DNA from 3 places in the Pseudomonas sihuiensis genome. Region 3 is predicted to be linked to each of the others. Evidence: riboswitches for the same ligand, from Rfam matches in the RefSeq annotation. Region 3 holds a riboswitch; each other region holds the start of a gene.
What was found. Region 3 has a riboswitch for cobalamin ahead of cobW (cobalamin biosynthesis protein CobW). Riboswitches for the same ligand answer to the same signal wherever they lie in the genome.
Positions count from the first base shown of each region.

Region 1: it holds a riboswitch for cobalamin, as region 3 does, so the genes downstream of both, cobO (cob(I)yrinic acid a,c-diamide adenosyltransferase) here and cobW (cobalamin biosynthesis protein CobW) in region 3, are expected to answer to the same signal.
Region 2: it holds a riboswitch for cobalamin, as region 3 does, so the genes downstream of both, BLT86_RS14665 (energy-coupling factor ABC transporter permease) here and cobW (cobalamin biosynthesis protein CobW) in region 3, are expected to answer to the same signal.

Region 1 is NZ_LT629797.1:620,707-630,456, forward strand. Features, by position in the region: gene BLT86_RS03160 (OprD family porin) at 1-775, opposite strand, end outside; gene BLT86_RS03165 (DUF5610 domain-containing protein) at 1,095-2,234, shown strand; gene BLT86_RS03170 (glutaredoxin family protein) at 2,284-2,520, shown strand; tRNA gene BLT86_RS03175 (tRNA-Pro) at 2,582-2,658, opposite strand; gene BLT86_RS03180 (YgdI/YgdR family lipoprotein) at 2,788-3,009, opposite strand; gene mobA (molybdenum cofactor guanylyltransferase MobA) at 3,096-3,686, opposite strand; gene moaB (molybdenum cofactor biosynthesis protein B) at 3,755-4,294, shown strand; gene BLT86_RS03195 (molybdopterin molybdotransferase MoeA) at 4,291-5,505, shown strand; gene BLT86_RS03200 (C40 family peptidase) at 5,657-6,289, shown strand; gene BLT86_RS03205 (NlpC/P60 family protein) at 6,375-6,899, shown strand; gene BLT86_RS03210 (hypothetical protein) at 6,910-7,230, shown strand; cobalamin riboswitch at 7,264-7,472, shown strand; gene cobO (cob(I)yrinic acid a,c-diamide adenosyltransferase) at 7,663-8,274, shown strand; gene BLT86_RS03220 (cobyrinate a,c-diamide synthase) at 8,274-9,566, shown strand; gene bluB (5,6-dimethylbenzimidazole synthase) at 9,563-9,750, shown strand, end outside.
Region 2 is NZ_LT629797.1:3,102,226-3,111,975, reverse strand. Features, by position in the region: gene BLT86_RS14675 (TetR/AcrR family transcriptional regulator) at 1-514, shown strand, start outside; gene BLT86_RS14670 (acyl-CoA dehydrogenase family protein) at 511-2,160, shown strand; cobalamin riboswitch at 2,202-2,404, shown strand; gene BLT86_RS14665 (energy-coupling factor ABC transporter permease) at 2,459-3,139, shown strand; gene BLT86_RS14660 (hypothetical protein) at 3,149-3,871, opposite strand; gene amn (AMP nucleosidase) at 3,937-5,469, shown strand; gene BLT86_RS14650 (hypothetical protein) at 5,739-6,548, shown strand; gene BLT86_RS14645 (threonine dehydratase) at 6,550-7,521, opposite strand; gene BLT86_RS14640 (aminotransferase-like domain-containing protein) at 7,602-8,945, shown strand; gene BLT86_RS14635 (acetyltransferase) at 9,017-9,463, opposite strand; gene ahr (NADPH-dependent aldehyde reductase Ahr) at 9,523-9,750, opposite strand, start outside.
Region 3 is NZ_LT629797.1:4,054,390-4,064,139, forward strand. Features, by position in the region: gene cobF (precorrin-6A synthase (deacetylating)) at 1-292, opposite strand, end outside; gene BLT86_RS19060 (vWA domain-containing protein) at 289-1,038, opposite strand; gene BLT86_RS19065 (ATP-binding protein) at 1,020-2,021, opposite strand; gene cobN (cobaltochelatase subunit CobN) at 2,257-6,003, opposite strand; gene cobW (cobalamin biosynthesis protein CobW) at 6,095-7,144, opposite strand; cobalamin riboswitch at 7,240-7,434, opposite strand; gene BLT86_RS19080 (cobalamin biosynthesis protein) at 7,521-7,946, shown strand; gene BLT86_RS19085 (hypothetical protein) at 7,962-8,507, shown strand; gene cobM (precorrin-4 C(11)-methyltransferase) at 8,542-9,297, shown strand; gene BLT86_RS19095 (hypothetical protein) at 9,531-9,750, opposite strand, start outside.

The DNA of each region.
Region 1 (9,750 bases), 2.0 Mb from region 3:
CCTGGGTGTCGAAGTAGGCCAGGTTGGCGCCCAGCTTCCAGTCGCCGATCGGCTGCACGTGGATCAGGTTGTACAGCTTCTGGTCGTAGATATCTTCCAGTTCGCCGTACCACGCGCCAACGGTGGTGTTGCCGCCATTGAACTTGTAGTCGCCACCGGCGAAGTTGTAGCGGTCGCTTTCGCCGCCGACGTTGGTGGCGGTGATATCGACCCTGTCGGTGGACGCGCGTTGGTTGACTTCACGCAGCTGACCGCCATTGAGGGTCAGGCCGTCGATTTCCTGCGAGGTGATCATGCCCCCGGTGAACACCTGCGGCAGCAGGCGCGAGTCGCCGGAGGTGACGATGGGCAGCTTGGGCATCAGCCCGCCGACCTTGCCGACGGTCTTGGAAATGCGTGCCTTGACCGCGCCGCTGAGCTCGGAATATTCGTCCGACCCCTCGTTGCCGAAAGCGTTGGGCAGCAGGCCGGTGGCGGCGCGTTCATCAGACGAGTCGAGCTTCAGGCCCAGGCCCGCATAGGCGTCCAGGCCAAAACCAACGGTGCCCTCGGTGAAGCCGGACTCGGCCTTGAGGATGAAGCCCTGCGCCCATTCCTCGCGTTTGGACTGCTGGGCAGCCGTCGTGTCGCGCAGGTCGCGATTCATATAGAAATTGCGGAGTTCCAGCGTCGCTTTGCTGTCGCCGATGAAGTCAGCCTGTGCCAGGCTCGGCAGGGTCAGGCTGGCGCCCAGCGTGGCGAGGGCCACGGCGCGGGCGAGGGGAGTCTTACTCATTATTGTTGTCTCCTCGTTGTTATTAGCAGGTCGGCCACGATGTGACCGGCCAGTTACGGCGCGATGAAATAAAGCATCTCGATAGCGAGTCGACTGTAAGACTTTAGTCTCGCGGGGCTTTGAGCGTGGCTGGAGCGTAAGTGAGGGCGGCCTCTAGATCGCGGTTGTCAGGGGTTTTCTGGATTTGGCCATCGATCGGGAAAATCTCGTTCGAGCGCAAGCGAGCTGAGAAAAATCAATAACCGTTGGTCGATAAAGGTTAAAGCTTGCCTTTCAACGGCCGTTAATTTCGGCAGATAACCTGTTTGGGTACCCCGTCATGAATCCTCTGAGCTCACTGAATTCCGCCGCTTCCCGCACTGCGCAAGCCAGCCAGGCTTTGGCGGCGCGCAGCAATGCCGCCGATGCCCAGGCCACCTTGGCCAATCGCCTCGCCGAGAAGCTCGGTGTGCCGTCGGGCTCGCTGTCTGGGTCGCGTGATGAATACACCCCGGAGAAAGTGGCGGGGCGGATTCTGGGCTTCATCGAGCAGCGTCTGCAGAGCGAGGCCGCTGCTGGCGCTGATCCGGCCAAGTTGGACAAGCTGCTGTCCCAGGCGCGTGATGGTGTCGAGAAGGGCTTTGCCGAGGCGCGCAAGATTCTCGATGGCATGGGCGTGCTCAAGGGGCAGGTGGCCAGCGATATAGACGATACCTACAAGCGTATTCAGGATGGCTTCGGCGATCTCGACAAACGCTTCGGCAGCGCTGCCCCGGGCGCCTCGGACAAGGTTGCGGTGGCCGGTTACAGCGAGCGTTTCAGTGCGTTGGCGGAGACCTTCGACCTGTCCGTCACGACCCGCGATGGCGATCGCCTGCGCATTTCCGTGGCACAGGCTTCGGCCAGCTGGTCGCAGAGCAGTTTCGCCGCTTCCAGCGACGGTAAGTCCACCACTGTGGTGGGCACTAGTCAGTCTGGCAGCATGCGCATCGGTGGCTGGCAGGTGGATGTCGAGGGTGAGCTGGACGACGACGAGATCAAGGCGTTGGAGAAGCTTTTCAGTCAGGTGCAGGATCTCTCCGACAAGTTCTACGCTGGTGATCTGGCAGGTGCCTTCGACCGTGCCATGGCGCTGGATATGGACGGTGAGCAACTGGCTTCGATGTCGCTGCGCCTGACGCAGACCAGCGTGCGTCAGGCCACCGATGCCTATGGCGCCGTGGCTGGGCAGGGCGCCAGTGCGGTCAATACCGGGCTGCAGGAATATGCCCAGGGCCTGCTCGATGCGCTGCGCAGTGCCGGTGATCTGGCGCAGGACGCCGGCGGCATGCTCAAGGAGTTGCTCAAGGGCGGCTTCTCGCTCGATGAGCGCTTCGACCTGCCGCGCCTGGAAAAAGCCGACAGCCTCAACCGCAGTCTGCTCGACGGTTTGCAGTCGCTGCTCGCTGGCCAAGCGGGCAAGGGCGTTGACGCGAGCTGATCGACAGCCGGTGCTAAACTGCGCACCTTGCTGATAGTGAGGTGCGCTCATGACGCCTGAATGCCAACTTTTCGGAACCCTGGGCTGCCACCTTTGCGAGGTGGCCGAGGCGCTGCTCATGCCATTCGTAGAGAATGGTCTGCTGGTCGAGTTGATCGACATCGCCGAGCACGAAGGGATGGTCGAGCAGTACGGTTTGCGCATTCCGGTGCTGCGCCGCTGCGACAGTGGAAGCGAGCTGAACTGGCCATTCGATGCCGAGCAGGTGGTGGCTTTTCTGAGCTGAAAGGCGCTACCGACAAATCGAAGGCAATAAAAAACCCGCCGATTAAGGCGGGTTTTTGATTTGGTCGGAGAGACAGGATTCGAACCTGCGACCTTCTCGTCCCGAACGAGACGCGCTACCAAGCTGCGCTACACTCCGAATGAGCCGTATTCTACCGAAAAACTTTTACTGCACAAGGGGTTAGCCTGAAAAAATCAGCAGGCCGATATCCCTTTCTGCAGCCGGGGCGAGCCCGGTTGTCCTTCAGCGGTGCCTCGGGCTCTCGCCTCAGAGTTCCTTGACGGTCTGCACTTGATCCTTGTTGATCGTGGCGCGCTTGCCGTCGAGTTGCTCGAATTCGTAGAAGCCGGATTCTTCATCGAACTTGGGTTTGTCTACCGTCTGTATTTCACGCCCGTCATTCAGGGTGATCACCGACGGCGTGGAGCAGCCGGCCAGCACAGTGAAGCCGATTGCCATCAGCAGGGCGGGGATTATCCGTTTGGTCATGGTGTGTCTCCTTGGGTGCGAAAGAGGTGCTATACCCTCGCTCAGACGTGAAACTGCCGTATGAGTTCCGCGCAGGGCTTCTCGCTTCAGCAAGGCGATATGCCGTTCGCGAGCGTTTCCGGTGTGTTCAGGTTGGCCAGGCGGGCATCTTCCGGCGTGCAGTCGACGGCGATGGGGGCCAGGTTGCCGAACCAGCGCTGCGGGCTGCGTTCACCGGATTGCCAGGCGTGTTCCAGATCGTCTCTGAGCCCCGTAGGCAACAGGCAGAACAGTGGCTGCCAGTAGTTGCCCTGGCGAATCACCACCGGCCGGCTCCCCGCGTGGGCAAGCAGTGACTCGATCAGCGCACGGTCCACCAGGGGGGCGTCACAGGGCAGAACCAGCATTTGCTCGTGGCGTGCCGCGGCCATGCCGGCGCGGATACCCGCCAGTGGCCCCTGAAAGTCCTGATCCTGATCTGCGACCAGTTGGTCGGCGTAGCGTGCATAGTGCTCCGTGTTGCGGTTGCAGGAGATGATCAGGTCGTCGCTCAACGGTCTGGTCAGATCATGCAACCACGCGATCAGTGGCCGACCGCGCCACTCCAGCAGGCCTTTGTCGCGGCCGCCCATACGCAGGCCTCGGCCACCGGAAAGTAGTAGCACCGAGCAGGTGGGGCGGGCGTTGGATGCGGGCATGTGTGCAGTCTCCGGAGGCAGGCTGTGTGATATAACAGCGCCCATTCTCTCCCAATTGGATGCCTGCCATGAACCATAAGGCCGACGCGGTTTTCGTGCCGCTGAACATTGCCGTGCTGACCGTCAGCGACACGCGCACGCTGGAGACCGATACCTCGGGTCAACTGCTGGTCGACCGTCTGACCGCCGCCGGGCACCAACTGGCCGCTCGCGTTCTGCTAAAGGATGACCTCTACAAGATCCGCGCCCAGGTGGCGACCTGGATTGCCGAGGATCAGGTGCAGGTGGTGGTGATCACCGGCGGTACCGGTTTCACCGGGCGTGACAGCACGCCGGAAGCGGTCGCCTGCCTGCTGGACAAGCAGGTCGATGGTTTCGGTGAGCTGTTCCGGCAGATCTCCGTGGCCGATATCGGCACGTCCACCATCCAGTCGCGTGCGCTGGCCGGTCTGGCCAACGGCACCCTGGTGTGCTGCCTGCCGGGTTCGACCAATGCCTGTCGTACCGCCTGGGATGGCATTCTCGGCGAGCAACTGGATGCACGGCATCGTCCCTGCAACTTCGTGCCGCATCTGAAACAGGTGGGCGCCTGCGAGACACGCGGATGAGTGGTTGCGATCATCCCGGTCTGCTGCCCATGGAGGCGGCGCTGGAGCGCCTGCTGGCTCTGGCGGATGCGGCGCCAATCGAGCAGGTCGAGCCGGTCGTGCTGGCCGAGGCTGATGGTCGTGTGCTGGCCGAGCCGCTGATCGCAGCGCTGGATCTGCCGCCCTGGGCCAACAGCGCCATGGACGGTTACGCCCTGCGCCTGGCCGATTGCAATGGCCAGGCGTTGCCGATTAGCCAGCGCATTCAGGCGGGCACCGCGCCCACACCGCTGGAGCCCGGAACCTGCGCGCGCATCTTCACTGGTGCGCCGCTACCGGAAGGTGCCGACACCGTCGAGATGCAGGAAAACGTTGAGCTGGATGAGGCAGGGCGCGTGCATTTCCGCGAGCCGCTGAAAGTCGGGCAGAACGTACGGGCTCAAGGTCAGGAAACCCGCAGCGGCGACTGCGTGCTGCCGGCCGGTACCCGCCTGGGGCCAATCGAGCTGGGGCTGGCAGCCTCTCTTGGCGCCGCACGGCTGTCGGTGCGTCGGCGCCTGCGCGTTGCCGTGCTGTCCACCGGTGATGAGCTGGTCGAGCCGGGGCAGGCGCTTGGGCCGGGGCAGATCTACAACAGCAATCGCCGTCTGCTGATTGCCTGGTTGCAGCGGCTGGGCTGCAGCGTGGTCGATGCGGGCATATTGCCCGATGACCTGCAGCGCACCCGCGAAGCGTTGGGAGCCTTGGGCGAGGTCGATCTGATCCTCTCCACGGGTGGTGTTTCGGTGGGGGAGGCGGATTTTCTCGGCATAGCCCTGCGCGAGGCGGGCGAACTGGCGCTGTGGAAATTGGCGATCAAGCCAGGTAAACCGCTGACCTTCGGCCACTATCAGGGCGTTCCGGTAATAGGTTTGCCGGGCAATCCGGCCTCGACACTGGTCACCTTCGGACTGCTGGCGCGTCCTTACATGTTGCGTCGTCTTGGGGTGCAGCGGGTCGAACCACTGGGCTTCGCGGTGCCGGCAGGTTTTACCTGGGCTAAGCCGGGTATGCGCCGTGAGTACCTGCGCGCGCGTCTGGAGCATGGGCGCGTGGTGCCCTATGCCAATCAGAGTTCCGGCGTTTTGCGCAGCGCCGCCTGGGCTGAAGGGCTAGCCGAGGTCATGGAAGGCAGTACGCTGGCCGAGGGTGATATGTTGCGTTTCATTCCGCTCAGCGAGATTCTCGGCTAGGTTTCCGAGCCGCCCGACCATGCAGATGGTTGGGCGCTTTAGATGAAATGGCGAGACCACTGAGTCACAATTCTGTCGATAGAATTTGCAAATGAGCGTTATAGAGGGCATAGTCGCGGACTTGTTAAATTCACTCGACACGGTCGTGCCCATGCTAAAACGCTTCGCACCCCTCGTGCCTATTGCACTCACAGTCTTTCTCGCTGCCTGTGCCGGCCATGCGCCGCAGACGCAACCGCAGCAACCGATCAGCGATGCAGCAGTCGAACCTGTGACTCGCCTGATGATCGAGCAGGATGAACCTGCCGATGATGAGATCAACGCGCTGATCGACGATCAACCCTATGAAATGCCGCAACTGGCCGACAGCCTGCTCGATCTCGGGCGTTCGCTGATCGGTACCCGTTATCGCTACGGCGGTAGCTCGGTACAGACTGGTTTCGATTGCAGCGGTTTTATCGGCTACCTGTTCCGCGAGGAAGTCGGCCTGGAACTGCCGCGTTCCACGCGTGAGCTGATCAACCTCGATGCGCCGAAGGTGGCGCGCGCCGATCTGGAACCGGGTGATCTGATCCTGTTCAATGATCGTGGTCGTGGTCGCGTCAGTCATGCCGGCATCTACCTGGGTGATGATCAGTTCATCCACTCCAGCAGCAGCCGCAGCGGTGGTGTGCGCATCGATAGCCTGGATGACAGTTACTGGAATCGCAGCTACCTGCAAGCCAAGCGCGTACTGGCGCTGGCGCCAGTGGACGATCAAGTCGCAGCCAGGCGTCATCCCTGATGTTTCACGGCGTAACCCCAGGGTTGCGCCGTTCGTCGTGTCTCGGGCAGAGTAGGGCGCATTCAGGCTCAGGATCGCCTCGCTTATGCCCGTCACGACCCGTGTCGCTGTAATTTCTCTTGTTCTGCTACTGAGTGCCTGTAGCAGTCGCGCCCCTTCTCCTCAGCCTGCCTACACGCCGCCAATTGCTTCTTCGTCCTATCAGGGCGGTGCCGAAGATGTGCTGTTTCGCGCGCTTGGCCTGGTTGGAACACCCTATCGCTACGGTGGTAATACACCGGATGGCGGTTTCGACTGCAGTGGCCTGATCGGCTATGTCTACCGTGATGCCGCTGGCATCAGCCTGCCGCGTTCTACTCGTGAGCTGAGTGCGATGCGTACGCCAGATGTTCGTCGTGACGCCCTGCAAAGTGGTGATCTGGTGTTCTTTGCCACCAATGGTGGCCGCGCCGTCAGTCATGCCGGGATCTATGTCGGTGACGGCCGCTTCGTTCATGCCCCCTCTACCGGCGGCACCGTGCGCCTGGACAGCCTCACCAGCGGTTACTGGCAGGGCGTCTATCTCGATGCCAAGCGGGTCATCACGCCAGAGCTCGCGCGTAATCCCTGAATTACTGTCCATGGTCGATCCCATTCGCCTGCCGCCTCAGCCTGAGGTCTGCGAACTGTGTGCACGCCCCGTCGCATTGACCCGTCATCACCTGATTCCCAAGGCGCTGCACGACAAGGCTTATGTGCAGAAGCGCTACCCCCGTCATGAACGTATCACCGCCACGCTGTGGGTCTGCCGCGCCTGCCATAACCAGATTCATCGGCTTTTCAGTGAAAAGGAGCTGGCGCTGACCTACAACAGCCGCGAGGCACTGCTGAGCGACGAGCGTTTGCGAACGTTCGTCGACTGGTTGGCGAGCAAGCCGCCCGGGTTCATGCCCAGGCACTGAGTGGCGTTGACGGGCAGGGCTGCCAGCCTCTACCCTGCGCGCCTTGCTTCAGGTGCCCCGCGTTGCCGTGAATGGCGGCCAAGGGGTGAAACAGGGAAGCCGGTTCGAATGCCGGCGCTGCCCCCGCAACGGTAGGTGAGTCAAACGCTGCTCAAAGCCACTGTGCTATGCACGGGAAGGCGCGGCGTCGAACCCATGGTTCGCTCACAAGCCCGGAGACCGGCCTGTCGCAGTTTCACGGCATCGCGGAGGGCGTTGTCCGGCCAACGCTCCGGTTCTACCGGGGCGTTCGTGTTTTTTCGTCTTCCGCTCGCCTGACCAGCCATTGGCGCCTGGATGAGTGCGTGCGGATCATCGCGATCTTCTTCCTCATTGCCGTTCGTACTGTTCGATGAACAGGCGGCGCGGGTGCCTGACGTGCAGGAGCACAGCATGAGTGAGACCGCCGAACGCGACGCCCGTCACAAGGCGCGCATGCAACGCAAGAAAGCCCTGATCGACGAAAAGATCGCCCAGGCCCAGGACCAATACGGCCTGTTGCTGGTGCACAGCGGCAATGGCAAGGGCAAGAGCAGCAGCGCCTTCGGCATGGTCGCGCGCGCCCTTGGCCATGGCATCAAGGTCGGCGTGGTGCAGTTCATCAAGGGTGCGGCCAGCACCGGTGAAGAAACCTTCTTCCGCCGTTTTCCCGAGGAAGTCAGCTATCACGTGATGGGTGAAGGTTTCACCTGGGAAACCCAGGATCGCCAACGTGATATCGCCAAGGCGCAGGAAGCCTGGGCGGTCGCCCGGCATCTGCTCAGCGATGAGTCGGTCGGCCTGGTGGTGCTGGACGAATTGAACATCGCCCTCAAGCATGGCTACCTCGAACTGGACACGGTGCTGGCTGATATCGAGGCCCGGCCGCTGCTGCAGCATGTGGTGGTGACCGGCCGTGGCGCGTTGCCAGGCATGCTTGAGGCGGCTGACACCGTCACCGAAATGAGCCTGGTCAAGCACGCATTCAAGTCTGGGGTAAAAGCACAGAAGGGCATCGAATTCTGATGACCACACGTCACTGTCCGGCACTATTGATTGCCGCACCGGCTTCCGGTCAAGGCAAGACCACTGTAACCGCCGCGCTGGCGCGCCTGCATACGCGTCAGGGGCGGCGGGTGCGGGTGTTCAAGTGCGGCCCGGACTTTCTCGATCCGATGATCCATGCGCGTGCCAGTGGCGCGCCGGTGTACCAGCTCGATCTGGCCATGGTCGGCGAGGCGGAAAGCCGTCGCCTGCTATGGCAGGCCGCCGGCGAGGCGGACCTGATCCTGATCGAAGGGGTCATGGGCCTGTTTGACGGCAAGCCGTCGGCGGCCGACCTGGCGCGCCACTTTGGCGTGCCGGTGCTGGGCGTGATCGACGGTGCGGCCATGGCGCAGACCTTCGGCGCCCTGGCCCACGGGCTTGCCACCTTCCAGCCGGACTTACCCTTTGCCGGCGTGCTCGGCAACCGTGTCGCCAGCACGCGCCACGGCGAGATTCTGCGCGATGCGCTGCCAGCGAGCATTCGCTGGTTTGGCGCGTTGCCGCGTAGCGCCGCGGTGGAGTTGCCCAGCCGCCATCTGGGGCTGGTGCAGGCCGGTGAGTTGGCCGATCTGGATGCACGTCTGGACGCCGCCGCCGATGCCCTGGCGGCCAGCGCCAACGTCGACCTGCCGCCTGCGGTGAGCTTCGCCGCGCCGCAGTTCGATGAACTGGCGCCGCTGTTGGCTGGCGTACGCATCGGCGTGGCGCGCGATGCGGCGTTCGCCTTTCTCTATCAGGCCAATCTCGATCTGTTGCAGGCGCTCGGCGCTGAGCTGCATTACTTCTCACCGCTCGCTGATCGCGAGCTGCCGCAGGTGGACAGCCTTTATCTGCCTGGCGGGTATCCGGAGCTGTACCTGGCCGAGCTGGAAGGCAACCAGCCCATGGCCGCGGCGATTCGTGCTCATCACCAGGCCGGCAAACCCTTGCTCGCCGAATGTGGCGGCATGCTCTATCTGCTTGATGAACTGCGCGACAAGCAAGGCGCCAGCGGGCGCATGCTCGGCCTGCTGGCGGGCAGCGCCGCCTTGCAGCCACGGCTGACCGCCCTGGCGTTGCAGCAGGTGACGCTGCCCGAAGGCGAGCTACGTGGCCACAGTTACCATCACTCGCGGCTGGAAAGTCCCTTGCAGCCTCTGGCGCTCGGTCGCTGCCCGAACGGCAAGCCGGTAGCCGAGGCGGTGTATCGTTTGGGACGACTCACCGCCAGCTATATCCACTTTTACCTGCCGTCCAACCCGGAGGCGGCCGCCGCGCTGTTACGTCCATGAGCGAGCATGCCTTCAGCCCTGAAGAGCGCGCGGCGGTGTATCGCGCCATCGCCGAGCGCCGCGATATGCGTCATTTCAGCGGCGGCGAGGTGCCAGCCGAGGTCCTGGCGCGGCTGCTCGAAGCCGCCCACCACGCGCCGAGCGTTGGCCTGATGCAGCCTTGGCGCTTTGTGCGCGTCAGTGA
Region 2 (9,750 bases), 950 kb from region 3:
CGATGTTGGCATCGCCACCGGTAGTCTGTACCGCCACTTTCGCAGCAAGGGTGAACTGGCCGCCGAGGTATTCGCCAGCGCCAGCCAGCGTGAGGTAGATGCTCTGGCCGCAGCCTTGCGTGGGCCGGGCAGCGCCAGTGAGCGCCTGCGCATCGGCCTGGAACAGTTCGCTGCCCGCGCCTGGCATAGCCGCCGCCTGGCCTTCGCACTGATCGCCGAACCGGTCGACCCGGAAGTCGACGAGCAGCGCCTGCTCTATCGCGAAGCCTACGCCGAACTGTTCATCGATCTGCTGGAGGAGGGTGCCGGCGCCGGTGAGTTTCGCGTCGAGCAGATTGGCCTGATGGCGGCCTGCCTGGTCGGCGCCATTGCCGAAGCGCTGGTCGGCCCTCTGTCGCCACCTGCTCGCGCCGCTCGTGAAGCAGGCCAACCCACCCTGGAGCTGGCTCAGGTCAGCGCCAGTCTTGCCACCTTCTGTCTGCGCGCCGTCGGCGCCAAGGAGCCCATGCGATGAAACCCAGCCTGCATGCCGAAACCCACGAGGTGTTCAACCAGGTACCGAGCCTCGATGGTGCCAATCTCTATCGCCTCGACCTGCCGCTGCAGGAGTGGATTCGCCGCTACGATGGCGCCTGGGCCCACGAGCGTTTGAGCGCCTATGGTGCGCTGGCCGGCGGCGCCCTGATGCAGGCCGGCTTTCTTGCCAACGAGAACAAACCGGTGTTCAAGAGTCATGATCGCTACGGCAATCGCATCGACCTGGTCGAGTTTCACCCGGCCTACCACGAGCTGATGCGCACGGCGGTCGAGCATGGCCTGCCGTCGCTGCCCTGGACCGATCCGCGCGCCGGCGCCCATGTCGCCCGTGCCGGCCTGACCTATATGCACAGCCAGGCCGAAGCGGCCAGCGGTTGCCCGTTGACCATGACCTTCGCTGCCGTGCCGGCCATCCGCCTGCAGCCCAACGTGGCCGAGCAGTGGCTGCCGAAGATCCTCGCCACCGAGTACGACCCACGCAACCTGCCGATGGAGCAGAAGACGGGCGTGACCATCGGTATGGCCATGACCGAGAAGCAGGGCGGCACCGACGTGCGTGCCAACACCACCCGCGCTTATCCCATCGGCCTCGGCGGGCCGGGGCAGGGCTATGAGCTGGTGGGCCACAAGTGGTTCTGCTCGGCGCCGATGTGCGACGCCTTCCTCACCCTGGCCTACACCGACAAGGGCCTGTCGTGCTTCCTGCTGCCGCGTCACCGCCCGGACGGCACGCGCAACGCGTTCTACATCCAGCGCCTGAAGAACAAGCTGGGCAACTGGGCCAACGCCTCCAGCGAGGTGGAGTACCGTGGCGCTTTCGCCTGGATGCTCGGCGAGGAAGGGCGCGGCGTGCCGACCATCATCGAAATGGTGGCCATGACCCGCTTCGATTGCATGGTCGGTTCCAGCAGCCTGATGCGCCAGGCGCTGACCCAGGCTGCGCACCACTGCGCGCATCGCCAGGTGGGTGGCAAGCTGCTCGCCGACCAGCCGCTGATGCAGAACGTGCTGGCCGACCTGGCGCTGGAGAGCGAAGCCGCGCTGGCCCTGTGCATGCGCATGGGCCGCGCGCTGGATCACGCGCATGACGCGCAGGAAGACAAGTTCGCTCGTCTGGTCACTGCCGTGGGCAAGTACTGGATCTGCAAGCGCGCGCCGGAAATGATCTACGAGGCCAGCGAATGCATGGGCGGTGCGGGCTATGTCGAGGAAACCATCATGCCGCGCCTGTACCGCGAAGCACCGGTCAACTCGATCTGGGAAGGCTCGGGCAACGTGCAATGTCTGGACGTGCTGCGCGCGCTGTCCAAGGAGCCCGGCGTACTCGATGCGCTGTTCGCCGAGCTGGGCGATGGCCACGGCGATGCCCGCCTGAAGGCGCATATCCAGCGCCTGAAGGCAGATTTCGCTGATACAGCCGATATCCAGTACCGCGCCCGCCAGCTCACCGAAGACATGGCCGTGGCACTGCAGGCCAAGCTGCTGCTGGAGGCCGGCAACGCCACGGTGTCCGACGCCTTTATCGCCAGTCGCCTGGAAGGCCGCGGCCGCGTCTACGGCACCCTGCCGCGCGGCGTCGACGTCGAGGCGCTGCTGGCGCGTAGCACGCCGCACCTGGTCTGAGCGAGGGCCGCCCGGCACGCTGTTTTTTAGCCGGGCAGGCGAGTAATCTTGCCGCCGATGGTTCTGCGTGCACGTCTGTGACGCGGATGAAAAGGGAACAGGGTGCGGCGAATCTCGCCAATGCCCTGGCTGCCCCCGCAACTGTAAGCGGCGAACGATGCCCTCATGCCACTGACTTCGGTCGGGAAGGCGGGCGAAGTGCCAAGCCGTGAGCCAGGAGACCTGCCATCGACAACGGGCGTTTCGCCCACCCCCCTTATCCGAATCGTCGCGCGGTGGGCGCGGCAAAGGAACTCGCATGCATATCGAACCCGGTGTCGTCGAAGGCGCCAAGATCCTGCTCAGCTACGCAACGGTCGTCACCGCTTTCGGCCTGACCGCCAAACTCGCCCTGGACAGCGTACGCAACAACGGCGGTGTCGCCGCCCTGGCGCTACGCAGCCTGCTGACCACCGCCCTGGTATTCTGCTTCTTCGAAGTGTTCCCGCATCATGCGGTGGGCGTTTCCGAGGTGCATCTGATCCTCGGCTCGACCCTGCTCCTGCTGTTCGGCGCCGGTGCTGCTGCCATTGGCCTGGCCGCGGGGCTGTTGTTGCAGGGGCTGCTGTTCGCCCAGTTCGACCTGCCGCAGTACGGCATGAACGTCACCACGCTGTTGATCCCGCTGTGGGGTATCAGCCTGCTGGCCAAGCGCATCGTCGCGCCGGGGACCGCGTACGTCGATCTTTCCTACAAGCAGGCGCTGGCGCTTTCGACCGCTTATCAGGGCGGCATCGTCGCATGGGTCGGGTTCTGGGCCTTCTATGGTCACGGCTTCTCCAGCGAAAACCTGGCAGCAGTGGGCAGCTTCGGCCTGGCCTACATGAGCGTGATCCTGGTCGAGCCGCTGATCGACCTGGGCGTGCTGGCCGCTGCCAAGGCGCTGTCGCGTTTCAGCCAGGGGCCGCTGTTCAACGTGCGCCTGCATCAGCCGGCCTGAACCGGTCGCTCAGCGGCGGCGTTGCCAGATCATCTTGCCGGTATTGCTCTCGGTGACCAGGTACTGGTCGCTGAAGCGGTAGTAGGCGGCGGGTTGATAGTCGGCGGCGCCAGCCAGGCGCACCATCAGCATGCCGCCCTGGCTGCGCCAGTGGCCGCTGTACTGCACCTCGCCTGGGCTGTCGTAGCTCCAGTCGCCTCCGCCGCCGACCGCGCGGCTCCACTGGGTGACGCTGCCGTCGGCATTCAACTGCAGGGTCATCAGGGTGTTGAACGAGGCGAGGCTGGCAGCGCCGCTGTTGATGATCTTCTCGTGTACCCAGGTGCCGACCAGTGTCGGGTCCAGCGTGCCTGACGTAGGTGGCGTCGCAATCGCCGCCTCGCGCTGAAATAGCGCCTGGCGTTCCAATACTTCCCCGTTTCTTGGGTTACGCGCAGCGATACTGGCGTTGAGCATCGCGTTGGCGTAGGTCGCGTTCATGTTCGCCAGTAGCAGGCCCGATTGCGGGTCGCTGATCTCGGCGCGCAGCAGCTTGCCGTCGTAGCGACCTTTGACGACCAGGCGCAGGTGCTGGCTCTCGACGTACTCGCCTTCCACCACGGCGTCGTTCTGGCGCAGGATCAGCTCGCTCGGCTGGCCGTCGAGCGTGGTTCGGTAGTGGCCATCGAGTTCACCGGCTTGAGCGCTTGAGCATGAGGCCATGGCCAGCAGCAGAACGATTGCACGAGGCATGATGGTGACCTCTGACGAATTGATCCAAGCCTAGCCGTTGGCAGCGATAGGCGGGGGATCGCGCTATGTTTTCGTCAACGTATGCAGGCAAGATAGGCGCGTACGTTCAGTCAGGAAGATGCACTGTGAAAGCCTGCTCAGATGATTTCATCATTGCCTACACCCCCGAAGAGGCCGTCGACCGCCTCGCCGCCCTGCATCAGGAAGCCACCGGTGCGTTGAGCCAGGCGCTCAAACGCTACCTCAAGGAGCGCATCCGCCCGGATGCCAGCGAGCACTGCCTGTTCCGTTACCCCGAGCTGCGCCTGACCTACCTGTGCCAGGGCGAGGTGCCGACCACCGTGCGCGCCTACGCCAAGGTACAGGTGCCAGGCACCTATGCCATCACCGTGACCCAGCCAGCGGCCTTCCGCAAATACCTGCTGGAGCAGCTGCGCCCGCTGATGAACGACTTCACCCTGCGCGTCGAGGTCGGCCGCAGCCAGCAGAACATTCCCTATCCCTACGTGGTCGAGGGCGGCGATGAGCTGGCCGGCAGTGGCGTGACCGCCGCCGAGCTGGCGCGGGTATTCCCCAGCACCGACCTGTCTGCTGCTACCGACGGCACCGCCGATGGTCTGTACGACTGGGAGAACATCGACCCGCTGCCGCTGGCACTGTTCGACGCGGCGCGCACCGATTTCTCGCTCAAGCGCATCCAGCACTACACCGGCAGCGACTGGCGCCACGTGCAGCCGTGGATCCTGCTGACCAACTACCACCGTTACGTCGACCAGTTCATCCGCCACGGCCTGGACATGCTGGTGGGCGACTCGCGTTTCACCCGCATGGTGCTGCCGGGCAACGTGGTGATCGAGCGCGGCATGGCCGAAGGCGAGATGCAGGCGATCATCGAGAACGTGGTCTGGCACCGCTACCAGATGCCGGCCTACCACCTGCAGGCCGAGGACGGCCATGGTATCACCCTGGTCAATATCGGCGTTGGCCCATCCAACGCCAAGAACATCACCGACCACCTGGCCGTGCTGCGTCCGCACTGCTGGCTGATGATCGGCCACTGCGGCGGCCTGCGTCAGTCGCAGACCATCGGTGACTACGTGCTGGCCCACGCCTATATGCGCCGCGACGGCATTCTCGACCGCGTGCTGCCGCCGCATATCCCGCTGCCGGCGCTGGCCGAGGTGCAGCAGGCGCTGCAGGAAGCCGCCAAACTGGTTACCGGCGAAGAGGGCGACGAGTTGAAGAAGCGCCTGCGCACCGGCACCGTGTTGACCTACGACGACCGCAACTGGGAGCTGCGCTGGGCCCAGGAGCGGCCGTTGATCAACCTGTCGCGAGCTGTTGCAGTGGACATGGAAAGCGGCACCATCGCAGCGCAAGGCTATCGCCTGCGGGTGCCCTACGGCACGCTGCTGTGTGTGTCGGACAAACCCCTGCACAGCGAGATCAAGCTGCCCGGCGCAGCCGGCGCCTTCTACGAGCGCGCGGTGACCCAGCACCTGCATATCGGTATCGCCGCGCTGGAGCTGATGCGCAGCCAGCTCAACTCGCTGCACTCGCGCAAGTTGCGCAGCTTCGACGAGCCGCCGTTCCGCTGATAAGCAGGGCGTGGCCTGATGCTGATCAGATAAGTTCTTTACCGCCCCTCTCTTACTTGCACTAGGGGGCGTTTTTGTAGGAGCCAGCTTGCTGGCGATGCTTTTTATGGCGGATCGCCGGCAAGCCGGCTCCTACAAAGATCGAGGGCAACGGCTTAACTAACTGGCATCAGGGCGTGGCCTGACGCACAGTCTGGCCACGCCCCGGCGGTACTGATCCGCGCGCTGGTTTAGACTCGCCCCCGTCATGGACGAACGAGGCGATACGCATGGAACAGGCACGTCTGCTGCTCACAGCGTTGTGGGAACCCTTCAGCTTTTTCAGTCTTTTCCTCTACACCGGCCTGGCCCTTACGCTGGGCGTTGTGGCTGGTCTGCTGCTGGCCGTCAAGCTGCACCGGCTGGGCTGGTTGGCGCGTAACAATCGCTGGCACCACTGGCTGCTCAAACTCTACTTTCTGCTGTTGCCGCTGGCCGGAGGTTTCCTCGGTTTCCAGGGTGGGCTGTTGTATGGCAGCCAGCAGCAGATCAATCGCCATCTCGATAACTACGCGCCATTGGTGCAGGAGCTGGCCGACGACATCTGGAGTGATTTCCAGGCCTATGTCGAGGCGCAGGAAGCGCAAGGGTTATTGGCGGTGCAGGATGTCAGCGTGCAGACCCTGCTCAATCAGTTGGCGCTGGATTACCTGCGCAGCGAGCGGCTGCTGGAGGCCGCCGAGCGTGCCGAGGCCTCGACCACCGAGCGCATCGCCTTCGATCTGCTCGACCGACTGCGTGCCAGTCTGCTGGGCAAGGCGATTGGCGAAATGGCGGTAGAGAAAACCGCTCGTTACAGCGGCCTCAACGAGAAGGTACTGAATCAGGTACTGGATGCGCGTATCGAACAACTGTTCCAGGCCGAGTTCCTGCTCGGTCTGCTCAAGCGGCAGATCAGTCATGTGTTCAAGCCGCTCTATATCGCCTTGCTGATTCAGATTGGTCTGCTGCTGGCACTGATCGCTGCGGAGTGGGGCGTTTCTCGCTGGTTACGGCAGACGCCCGGACGTTTGCTTGCCGAGCCTCTGCCGCTGGCCTGAGTCAGGCCGCGACCGGCGCCTCGTCACGCAGCAGTTCGGCCAGCGCAGCGCGGTCGATATTGGCGCCGCTGAGCACCACGGCCACGCGCTGGCCGGCGTTGCTTTCGCGCTCCTGCATTAGCGCGGCCAGCGCCGCTGCACCGGCGCCTTCGGCGAGGTTGTGGGTGTCCTCGTGATAGGTGCGGATGGCAGCGCGGATCTCCTCGTCGTCGACCCGTACGATGCGTGCTGCGCCGGCGCGGATCATGTCCAGCGCCAATTCCTGCGGCTGGCGGCAGGCCATGCCATCGGCCAGGGTGTCTGCACGTTCGGTCTGCACCAGCCGGCCTTGTTCGAAGCTCCGTGCATAAGCATCGGCGCCGCTGGCGACGACGCCGACGATTTCGGTGTCGAGACCAAGCAGGTCGCGGGTGCGGATCATCCCGCAGATACCCGAGCCGAGGCCGATGGGCACATAGACCCGGCGCAGATTCGGTACCGCCTCCAGCAGTTCCAGGGCATAGGTAGCCACGCCGCGCACCAGATCCTCATGCAGTGACGGCACCCAGTGCAGGTCGTCGCGTTCGGCGATACGCGCGGCTTCGGCGCGGGCTTCGTCGAAGTCGCGGCCATGTTCGATCACCTCTGCGCCGAGTGCGCGCATCGCCGCGTTTTTCTCGCGGGCGTTGCCGTGTGGCACCAGGATGCGGATCGCCAGGCCGGCCTGGCGCGCGGCCAGTGCCAGGCTCTGGCCGTGGTTACCACGAGTGGCGGTGACCAGTCCACGCACCTGCGGCTCGCGGCGCAGCAGGGCGTCGATGTAGACCAAGCCGCCACGCACCTTGAAGGCCGCAGTCGGGGCGTGATTCTCGTGCTTGACCCAGACCTCGCAGCTCAGGCGCTGGGCAAGTAACGGCCAGGCCAGTTGTGGCGTGGGCGCCATGTGGCGGTGAACCAGTTCAGCGCTCTGGCGCAGTTGGGCGAGGTCGAACATGACAGGCACTCCGAGTGGTGTTGACCCGGATGCTAGTGCGGCGCATTGTATGGGTAAATCTTTATATTGCATGGCAAGCAATGTGGCTTCCTGACCTTCAAGACAGCTCCCTACCGACATACCTGGCATTGGTCGAAGCCATTGCCTCGGCCATCGGTCGTGGTGAACTCAATCCCGGTGAGCGCCTGCCGCCGCAGCGGCGCCTGGCCTGGACGCTGGGTATCAACCCGAGCACGGTTATGCTCGCTTACCGTGAGGCGGCGCGTCGGCATCTGGTTTCTGGCGAGGTCGGGCGCGGCACCTACGTGCTGGCTGGCAGCCGCGAGGCGAGCCTGTTCCGGCTCAAGCAGCCGGCCGCGCAGGGCGAGCTGATCGACCTGTCGACCAACGTGCCAGTGCATGACCCGGACAATCACGATCTTTCCGCCAGCCTTGCCGCGTTGGCTGCACGTGGCGAGCTGGATGCGTTGCAGGCCTACCCGTCGGCAGCACTGGTCGAGCGCGCGCATCTGGCTGGCGTCACCTGGCTGCGCCGGCGTGGCCTGGAGCTGGCGCCGGGCGGCCTGCTGCTTTGCGCCGGTGCCCAGCAGGGTGTGTCAGCGGCGTTGCTGGCGCTGTGCGAGGCCGGCGAGCCGATTCTGGTGGAGCGCTACACCGCGCCGGGAATCAAGGCCGCCGCGCGCCAGTTGCGTCTGCCGCTGCATGGCGTGGCGATGGACGAGCACGGCATCCTGCCCGATGACCTCGACCGCCAGGCGCGTGCCACTGGCGCCCGTGTGGCGGTGCTTACGCCCTGTTTGCAGAACCCCACCGGGGCCAGCCTGGACGCCGAACGGCGCGTGGCCATTGCCGAGGTGGCGCGGCGGCGCGGGCTGTGGATCATCGAGGATGATGTCTACGGCGTGCTCGGTAGCGAGGCGCCGCTGGCGGTGCAGCTTGCCGAGCGCTGCCTGCTGATCAGCAGCCTGTCCAAGAGCGTCGCGCCCGGTTTGCGTCTGGGCTTTATCGCGGGGGCGCCGGAACTCCTTGAACGCATCGACCCCGAGGCCCAGGCCACACGCTGGGCGGTTACGCCGCTGAGTCTGGCGCTGGGCTGTGAGTGGATCGAAAGCGGCATTGCCGAACAGCGACTGGCCTGGCAGATCGACGAGCTGCAGCAGCGCTGGCGCCTGGCTGCGCGCGTGCTCGGGCCGCGCATGCCGCAGGGCAGGGCGATGTCGCCGCATCTTTGGCTCGATGGTACGCCGCCGGTTGGTTTGGCTGAGGCCTGCCGGCAGAACGGCGTCGAGGTGGTGCCGGCCGAGGTGTTCGCGGTCGAGGCCAATCCGGGGCGCGCGGTGCGTATCAGCCTTGCGGCGGCAGCCAGCCGGGTCGAACTCAAGCGGGCGTTGGAGGGGATCGTGGCGGCTTGGGCGATGGGGTAGGTGGGGGCCGGCGGGCTGTTCGCTTCGCTACTAGCGGCCGGCGTCCCGGACCGCCCTACGGCTGGCCCACGCTACGATGCTGCGAGTTGCATATGCAGGATCGGGAAGGGCCGCCCGCCGCCATCCAGGCGCGAGCGATCGGTCACCACGAAGCCCAGGTGCTGATAGAAGCCCACGGCCTGCGGATTCTGCTCGTTGACGTCGACCCGGGTGGCGCCCAGCGCGTCGATGGCGTGGCGCATCAGTCGCTTGCCCACGCCCTGGCCGTGGCAGGCCGGGTCGACGAAGAGCATTTCCACCATGCCTTCGCTGGTGCCGAGAAAGCCCAGTATTCGCCCCGATTCATCGCGTGCGCAGGCCAATTGCACGGCCGGGAAATACTGCTCGTGCAGCAAGGGCTTGATCACCTGCAGGTCGCTCTCCGGCAGGAAGTGGTGGGTGGCGCGTACGGCGGCCTCCCAGATTTCCACCAGGGTAATCAGGTCGGTATCGGTGGGGGTGTCGAGCATCAGCGACATGGCGGCAGGCATCTTGAATGAAGCGGGGCGCAGAGCATGCCAGCTCGGCGCCCGCGCTGTCATTTGCTGGCGTCGAGCACCACGCGGTAGCGCGCCTTGCCGCTGCGCAGATGGTCGATGGCCGCGTTCACCTGGCTCATAGGGAAGTGCTCGACCTGCGGCAGGATCTGGTGACGGGCGCAGAATTCGAGCATGGTCGCCATGCTCGACGGCGAGCCCACTGGCGAGCCGGACAGGCTCTTCTGCTGCGGGATCAGGTTGAACACGTGCACCGGGATGGCGCTGGG
Region 3 (9,750 bases):
CGTCGATCAGTTGCTCGAACACCGCCTGCTTGTCGCGGTTGAGTTCGTCGACGCTGGCGCGGTAGTCCGCCGCCTCGCGTTCGCGCTCCGGCTGCTGGCCTTCGGCGAAACGCGGCGTGTGGCCTTCGAGAAAGCGCGCGCAGACTTCCCGGCGCAGGGCGTTGAGCTTGTGCTTGGCCGGGCCCTTGTCCATCAGGAAGATCACGTCGCTGCGGCGCAGCGCCTTGATCGCCTGGTAGGTGATGTAGTCCGGGTCGCCGGCGCCGATGCCGACCAGCAGCAGGGTTTTCATGGGGTTCTCCAGGTAACGGACAACCCGTAGGAGCCGGCTTGCCGGCGATCAGCGTCCTCGGCTCCTACAGGCAGTAAATCATCAATATGTTGGTACTCGGCCTGCAGCGCCTGTGCCAACTGCTGCGCACGGCCCAGGCGGATGGGCGCGCGCTCGGTGTCGAGCAGCAGGGTTGGGCATGGCAGCGGCGCCAGGTTGGGCAGGTCACGCAGGCGACCGTCGGTGAGGATCAGCAGGCGCTGGCGTTCGCTCGGTTTCGCCCGTTGCCGACGCGACAGCCAGTCACCCGCCTGATTCAGTGCATTGAGCAGCGGCGTGCCGCCACCGGCGCCCAATTCGTGCAGCCATCGATGTAACTCCGCGCTGGCCTTGCGCCCCTGCCATAACCACTGCGCCTCACGACCACCGGCCTTTAGCACGGCCAGCCGCGCACGCTGGCGATAGGCGCTGTCGAACAGCTCGGCGAGCACGCCCTTGGCCCGGCTCAGTGCACCATGGCGACGGGTGGAAGCGGAGGCATCGACCAACACCAGCCACAGCTCCTCGGCCTGCTGGCTGCGCGGGCGCAGCACCAACTGTTCTCGGCGTTGCGGTCGACCCTGGCGCAGCGTCGCGGCCCAGTCGATTCGTCCGCCCGCACCGCTACGCGCAGCACCACGCAGGCCGCCGCCGAGTCGTCCGGGCCGGTTGCGGGCATCCGCGCCTGTGGCTGTGCGCGGGCGGATGCTCAGGACTTTTTTGGCCAACGCGGCGGCACGCGCCGTTCGCCCATGGCCTGCGGCTGCGCCGGCAGCTCGCCCCACTGGCCCTCGCCCTGGCTCTGTTCCTGCGCCTGCTGCGGCGCCTGGCTCTGCTCGGGCGGTGTGGCAGCCGGCGGTTGTTGCTGGCGACGGCGATGGCGCAGAACGAAGTCCTCCACCGCCTCGATATCCACAGGCTCGATGCCCGCCGCGCCACGCCAGGCCGCATGAGCACGGGCGGCGCGCAGCCAGACCAGATCGGCGCGCAGACCGTCGACGCCGGCAGCGAAGCAGCGCTGGCTGATCTCACCCAGGGCGGCGTCATCTAGCGGGATATCGGCCAGGCGCTGGCGGGCGTTCTGGCAACGCATCGCCAGGGCATCCTGCTCATCCTGCCAGCGTTGCAGAAAAGCGGCGGGGTCGGCATCGAAGGCCAGACGGCGACGGACGATCTCGGCGCGCTCAGCCGGCTGCGGCTGGCCATCGAGCGCCAGGTTGAGGCCGAAGCGGTCGAGCAGTTGCGGGCGCAGTTCGCCCTCTTCGATGTTCATGGTGCCGATCAGCACGAAGCGCGCGGCGTGGCGATGGGAGATGCCGTCGCGCTCGACGTGGTTGACCCCGCTGGCGGCAGCATCGAGCAGCAGATCGACCAGATGATCGGGCAGCAGGTTGACCTCATCCACATACAAAACGCCGCCATCGGCACGGGCCAGCAGGCCTGGGGAAAACTGCGCGCGGCCCTCGCCGAGGGCCGCGTCCAGATCCAGGGTGCCAACGATGCGCTCCTCGCTCGCCCCCAGCGGCAGGGTGACGAAGCGGCCACCGTCGAGCAGATCGGCCAGGCTACGGGCCAGGGTGGACTTGGCCATACCGCGCGGGCCCTCGATCAGCACGCCGCCGATGGCCGGATCGATGGCCGCCAGGCACAGCGCCAGCTTCAGCGAATCGGCGCCGACCACGGCGGCGAGGGGGAAGTGATGTTCGGTCATGGCTCTGGCCTGTGGATAAACATGGTTCCGACGGTAGCCCGGATAAAATCCGGGAATGGCGGTGCGGGCAATTGGCGATTGCAGCGGATCAGAGGGATTCCTCCCCTCTCCCATTTATGGGAGAGGGGCCGGGGGAGAGGGTTTATCCAGCGACACCGAGCGACCTGAACCACCCTCTCCCCAGCCCTCTCCCGCAAGCGGGAGAGGGAGCACAACCCCCCCGCACTCAAGCGCTTCATGACTCCTCACTATCGAGCAGCAGGTTTTCCAGCGCTTCGCGATACTCGCCGGGATTCTCCCACAGGCCGCGCTGCTGGGCTTCCAGCAGGCGTTCGAGGATATCGTTGAGCGCCCCCGGGTTGTGCTGCTGAATAAAATCGCGGGTGTCCTTGTCGAGCAGGTAGGCATCGGTGAGCAGCGCGTACTGGTGGTCATCGACCAGCTCGCTGGTGGCGTCGAAGGCGAACAGGTAGTCGATGGTCGCGGCCAGTTCGAAGGCGCCCTTGTAGCCGTGGCGCTTCATGCCCGCGATCCACTTGGGATTGGCCGCGCGGGCGCGCACCACACGGTTAAGTTCTTCCTTGAGGGTGCGAATGCGTGGCGTATCCGGCTGACTGTTGTCGCCGAAGTAGCTGGCCACCTTGAGCCCGCGCAGGGTTTCCACCGCCGCCAGCATGCCGCCCTGGAACTGGTAGTAGTCGTTGGAATCTAGGATGTCGTGCTCGCGGTTGTCCTGGTTGTGCAGCACCGCCTGCATCTGTTCCAGGCGTTCGACGAAGCGCTGCCGCGCGGGTGCGCCCTCGGCGCCGCTGCCGTAGGCGTAGCCGCCCCAGTTCAGATACACCTCGGCGAGATCGGCGCGGCTCTGCCACAAGCGCTCCTCGATGGCGTTCTGCACACCGGCACCATAGGCCCCCGGCTTGGCACCGAACACCCGCCAGCCGGCCTGGCGCCGCGCTTCGGCTTCATCCAGGCCGCTGTCCTCGAGCGCCAGCGACTCGCGCCAGACCCGCGCCGACAGCGGGTTCATGTCTTCCGGTTCGTCCAGCTCGATCACCGCCTGCACGGCCTCGTCGAACAGGCGGATCAGGTTGCTGAAGGCATCGCGGAAGAAGCCCGAGACGCGCAGGGTGACATCCACCCGGGGGCGGCCCAACTGCTCCAGCGGCAGCACCTCGAAACGCTCGACGCGCTGGCTGCCCGGCTGCCATACCGGGCGCACGCCCATCAGCGCAAGCGCCTGGGCGATATCGTCGCCGCCGGTACGCATGGTCGCCGTGCCCCATACCGACAGGCCGAGCTGGCGCAGATGGTCGCCCTCGTCCTGCAGATGGCGCTCCAGCAGGCGATCCGCTGCCTGCACGCCGAGGCGCCAGGCCGTGGGCGTGGGCAGGTGGCGCACGTCGACAGTGAAGAAGTTGCGCCCGGTGGGCAGCACGTCCAGACGCCCGCGACTGGGCGCGCCGCTCGGCCCGGCAGGCACGAAACGCCCCTCCAGCGCGGCCAGCAGGCCGCCCATCTCGGCGTCGCCGCAGGCATCCAGCAGCGGCGCGATATGCTCGGCCAGGCCATCGAGAATCAGCGCCACCTCGGCGCCAAAGGCTTCGCTGCGCTCCCCTGCCAGGCGCTGTTCGATCAGCCTCAGCGCCAGCAGCTCCAGGCGCTCGCGGGTATCGCCGACGGTACGCCACAGGCTGTTATCCACAGCCAGCAGTGCCTGTGGACGCAGTCCCTCCCAGGGCTGGCCCATATCGCAATCCAGCGGATCGAGACCCAGCTCCAGCCCGCGCGCCAGCGCGCGCAGCAGGCTGGCATTGGCGCCCTGGCCATCGCCACGGGGGATGCGCAGCAAGGCCAGCAGGGTGTCGCGGCGCAGCTGGCCAGTCGGCGACTCACCGAACACGTGCAGGCCATCGCGGATCTGCGATTCCTTGAGGTCGCACAGGTAGGCATCGAGCTGCGGCAGCCAGCTGTCAGCATCGTCGTTGAGTTGCAGGCCCAGCTCGCGGTCGAGGCTGGCCTCGCGCACCTTGGCCAGGATCTCGCCACGCAGCTCCACCGCGCGGCGCTGGTCGAGCTGGCTGGCGTCGTAGTACTCATCGGCCAGGCGCTCCAGATCGCGCAGCGGGCCGTAGCTTTCGGCACGGGTCAAAGGCGGCATGAGGTGGTCGATGATCACCGCCTGGGTGCGGCGCTTGGCCTGCGCGCCCTCGCCCGGATCGTTGACGATAAAGGGATAGATATTCGGCAGCGGGCCGATCAGCGCCTGCGGCCAGCAGCCCTCGGACAGGCCGACGCTCTTGCCCGGCAGCCATTCCAGATTGCCGTGCTTGCCGACGTGAATCAGCGCATCGGCGGCGAAGGCCGTGCGCAGCCAGGCGTAGAAGGCGATATAGCCGTGCGGCGGCACCAGATCGGGGTCGTGATACACCGCCGCGGGGTCGAGCTGATAGCCGCGAGCAGGCTGGATACCAACGAAGGTCAGGCCGAAGCGCAGGCCGGCCACCATCATCCGCCCGCTGCGGAACATGGGATCGCTCTGCGGCTCGCCCCAGCGCTCGCGCACCTCCTGCTGGTTGGCCGGCGGCAGGCTGTGGAAAAACCTCAGGTAGTCGTCCAGCGCCAGGCTTTGCGCACAGGGCCGCGTATCCAGACCATCCAGATCGTTGGTAACGCCACCGAGCAGGCTGTGGACAAGTGCGGTGCCGCTATCGGGCAGGTTATCCACTGGATAGCCTTGCGCCTGCAGCGCGCGGAGGATATTCAACGCGGCGGCGGGCGTATCCAGGCCAACGCCATTGCCGATACGGCCATCGCGGGTCGGGTAGTTGGCAAGAATCAGCGCGATTCGCTTCTGATCGTTGCTTTTAAGCGCCAACTGACACCATTTACGCGCCAGTTCAGCGACGAAGGCCATACCCGATTCGTGTGCCTGATAGCACACCACATCGCTCTGGCTGCGCTCGCTGCGCCAGGCCAGGCCCTTGAAGCTGATGGCAGTGCCGATCAGCCGGCCATCCAGCTCGGGCAACACCACGTGCATGGCCAGGTCGCGCGAGCCCAGGCCCTGGGCGCTGGCCTGCCACTGCGCCTGGTTGTCCAGCGAGCAGATGGCCTGCAGCACCGGGATGTCGCGGCGGAACACCCGCGCCTGCGGCGCCTCGGGGTTGGACAGGGCAAAGCCGGTGGTATTGATGATCAGCGCGGCGCTCGTTTCGTCCAGCCAGTCCTGCACCTGATCCAGGCAGGCCGGCTCCTTCAGGCTGGCCACCGCAATCGGCAGCGGGTTAAGGCCCTGGCCGAACAGGTGCTGGCAGAAGGTATCGACGAAGGCGGTGTTCGCCGACTGCACATGGTTGCGGTAGAACAGCAGCGCCGCTACAGGCGCGTCCGGCTGCCAGTGCGCACGCCAGTCGGCCAGCGTGGCCGGACTGTGCTGCGGGTGATAGAGGCAGACACGCGGCAGCGCTTGCGGCTCCTGCCAGGCCTCGTCACGCCCCAGCCAGCGGCTGCCGATGCAGCGGAACAGCTGGCGCGCGTTATCCAGCCCGCCCTGGCGCAGGTACTGCCAAAGGCGCTGGCTGTCTTCTTCGCTAACGTTGCCAAGGGCACTCAGCTCCGGGTCAGGCTTGTCGTCGCCGGGCACCATGATCACCGTGGCGCCGCGCGCGCCCAGCTCCACCAGGCGTTCGACACCGTAGCGCCAGTAACTCACCCCGCCATGCACCGAGATCAGGATGACCTTGGCGTGCTGCAGCACCTGCTCGACGTAGAAGTCCACCGAGGCGTTGTTGCTCAGTTGCGCCGGGCTGGCCAGGCGCAGGCTGGGGTAGTCCTCCGGCAGTTGCCGGGCGGCTTCAGCCAGCAGGGCGAGGTGCGAATCACCCGTGCACAGGATCACCAGCTCGGCAGGCGTCTGGCCAAGGTCGGCAATGCTGTCGGCCGGCAGTTGGGTGCCAGGCTGGGTACGCAGGAGATGCATGTTCGCTCCGAGGAAGGCGCGAATCGTGGGAGGGGCTTTAGCCGCGACTATCCGCGAATTGGATCGCGGCTAAAGCCCCTCCCACAATCACTCAGGCCAGCGCTGCTTGCAGCTCGGCTTCTATAGCCGCGCGGTCGAGCTGCTGGCCGATCACTACCAGGCGGCTCACTCGCGGCTCGTCGGCTTGCCAGGCGCGGTCGAAGTGGCGATCGAAACGCTGACCGACACCTTGCACCAGCAGACGCATCGGCTTGCCAGGGATGGCAGCGAAACCTTTCACCCGCAGGATGCCGTACTTGGCCACCGCATCCTTCAGTGCGGCCAGCAGACGCGCCTCCTCGGCTTCCGGTAGTTCCACGTGGAACGAGTCGAATTCCTCGTGATCGTGGTCTTCGTCTTCATCATCGTGATGGGTGCGGCGGCTGTCGATATGCAGCTCGGTTTCGCTGTTCAGGCCCAGCAGCACATCCAGCGGCAGCTCGCCGCCGTGCGCCTCGATCACCTTGACTGCCGGCGGCAGCTCCTCGGCCACCTCGGCGCGCACCGCGGCCAGCGCCTCGGCGTCGAGCAAATCGGCCTTGTTGAGGATCACCAGGTCGGCGCTGGCCAACTGGTCGGCGAACAGCTCGTGCAGCGGCGATTCATGATCGAGGTTGGGGTCGAGCTTGCGCTGCTCGTCCACCTGATCCGGGAAGGCGGCGAAGGTGCCGGCGAGCACCGCCGGGCTGTCGACCACGGTAATCACCGCATCGACGGTGCAGGCGTTGCGGATTTCCGGCCAGTTGAAGGCCTGCACCAGCGGCTTGGGCAGCGCCAGGCCGCTGGTCTCGATAAGGATATGGTCAAGGTCGCCACGGCGCGCCACCAGCTCACGCATCACCGGGAAGAACTCTTCCTGCACGGTGCAGCACAGGCAGCCGTTGGCCAGCTCGAAGACGCGGCCGTTCGCCTCTTCCTCACTGCAGCCGATGGAGCACTGCTTGAGGATCTCGCCATCGATACCCAGCTCGCCGAACTCGTTGACGATCACCGCGATACGGCGTCCTTCGGCATGGGCCAGCAGGTGCCGCAGCAAGGTGGTTTTGCCGGCACCGAGAAAACCGGTGACGATAGTGACAGGCAGTTTGGCAAGGGTTTTCATGGAAGGCCCCGTGGCGTCGGTAAGTTCGGCGGACGGGTACGCGCAGGCGGGCACGCAGGTGCGTGCTGGCCCCGTCGGATCACCCCGTCCGAGCAAATGGCTGGTCAGTCGAGGCAGGTCTCCTGGCTCACGGTCTGCGCATTGCGCGCCCTTCACCTTCCCGCCTGACGGCAGTGGTGTACGAAGGGTTTAAGACCGTTCACAGTTGCGGGGGCAGCCAGGGCATCGACCCTGTTCCCTCTTAGCTCCCCGGCGCCGTACCGGGAAGAACCTCGAAAGCGAGAAGGCTACGCAGGCCGCGGCGGCCGGTCAATCGCGGTTGACCGGTGGGATGCGCCATGTTGAGCTACGCCGCTGCACAGCACGAGCGCCCTTGATGATGCCTAGCCCCTTGAATCCCAGCCCTGACGCCTCGCCCATGGTGGTGGCTGGGCTTGGTTGCAGGCGCGACTGCCCCCAGCAAGACCTGCTCGCCCTGCTCATCCACAGCCTGGCCCAGCATGAGTTGACTGTGGATAACCTCGTTGGACTGGCCAGCATCGCCCACAAACGCGACGAGCCGGGGCTGCATCAACTGGCAATCCACTTGAATCTGGAGCTGACGTTCTTCCCCCCCGAAGCACTCACCCTCTACCAGCCGGAAAATGCCGACAGTGCCCTCATCCGATCCGTAACAGGCAGCCCCGCTGTGGCTGAACCCTGCGCCCTGGCTCTGGCCACGCAACTGGGCAAGGCAGCTCGCCTGCTGGGCGAGAAAACCCGCACAGCCAACGCCACCTGTGCGTTGGCAGGACTTCAATAGTTTGAGCATACAGCCTTGGATTACTTCGAAAGCGTTATTAAGACTTTGCTTGAAGGTGAAGGGTATTGGGTTCGACAGTCGTTCAAGGTCAACCTGACCAAGGAAGAAAAAAGGCAGGTGGGTAAACATTCCATTCCACGCCCGGAAATCGACCTTCTCGCTTACAAGCCCAGCGAAAATAGACTTCTCGCCTTTGAAGCAAAATCCTTCCTCGACTCTCCCGGTGTCCGACTGTCATGTCTTAGCGAAATCCATGACATTCCCGAAGGCAAATACAAGCTGTTTACTTGCGAAAATTACAGGTCGATCGTTTTCCAACGACTCAGACAGGATCTTATCGATTGTGGAATGGGTGACAGTACTACCGAAATAGTTCTGGGACTCGCTGCCGGTAAGGTCTATCAATCCAGGAATGCTGAAATCAAGGAGTTGTTCTCGCGAAACGGCTGGCTGTTCTGGTCACCGGAAGATATCCGCAACAAAGTGATCGCCCTCGCCAAGCGCGGCTATGAAAACGAGCCCGCCATCATCACGGCCAAAATTCTGATGCGCCAACCATGAACAGCGCAAACTCCCCCCTGACAAGGCACACCTCATGACCGTCTACTTTATCGGCGCCGGCCCCGGCGATCCCGAGCTGATTACCGTCAAGGGCCAGCGCCTGATTCGTTCGTGCCCGGTGATCCTCTATGCCGGCTCGCTGGTGCCCGAGGCGGTCCTGCAAGGCCACAACGCCGAGCAGGTAATCAACACGGCCGAGCTGCACCTGAGTGAGATCATTACGCTGCTGAGCCAGGCCCATAAGCGCGGCCAGGACGTGGCCCGCGTGCACTCCGGCGACCCTTCGCTGTACGGCGCTATCGGCGAGCAGATTCGCGAGCTGCGTGCTCTGGGCATCCCTTTCGAGATCATCCCCGGAGTGACTGCCACCGCCGCCTGCGCGGCCTTGCTGGAAAGCGAGCTGACCCTGCCGGGCATCGCCCAGACCGTAATTCTCACCCGCTACGGCACCACTTCGCCGATGCCCGAGGGCGAGCAACTGCACGACCTGGCGCGGCACCGCGCAACCATGGCCATCCACCTCGGCGTGCGCCAGCTGCCGGCCATAGTCGGCGAACTGCTGCCGCACTACGGCGCCGACTGCCCCATCGCGGTTATCCACAGGGCCAGTTGGCCGGATCAGGACTGGGTGCTCGGCACCCTCGCCGATATCGAGACCAAGGTCGCAGCCAAGGGCTTTCGCCGCACGGCACTGATTCTGGTCGGGCGAGTGCTCGATCCGGGTGTCTTTGCCGAATCAGCGTTATATGACTCGGCGCATCGCCATCTTTATCGCCCTGGCAACGACTGAGCCATCCGTCATCTGGCGAGAAACTGTGCAAAGCGCTGAAAGCCCCGTGATAGCTGACGCCTGAGAACTTATCAACAAGATAGGCCGAAGTTTATCCAGAGCTATTGTGAATAACGATGCGACAAGGATCAGTTTTTGAACAACAGGCTGAGTAGCCCGATTTATCTGGGCTTCAGCCTGGTATCACAAGGATATCCACAAGATGATCCACGGCAACTGTTAGCAACTCACCCTCAGAGCTGCACCTCGACCCGCTTGATACCCAGAGCCCGCAGCTCCGGCATCAACTCATCCAGGCTGGCAAAGGTCTCGACCTGCTCGGCCTCATCAACCAGAAAGAAGCTACGCCCTGCGCCTTTCTTGAAAAATACGATCCACTCAGCGGTATTGGCCGGATTGACCATGACCTGGGTATCGAACACAACCCCCTCGCTCGTTCTGCGTTTCACATCC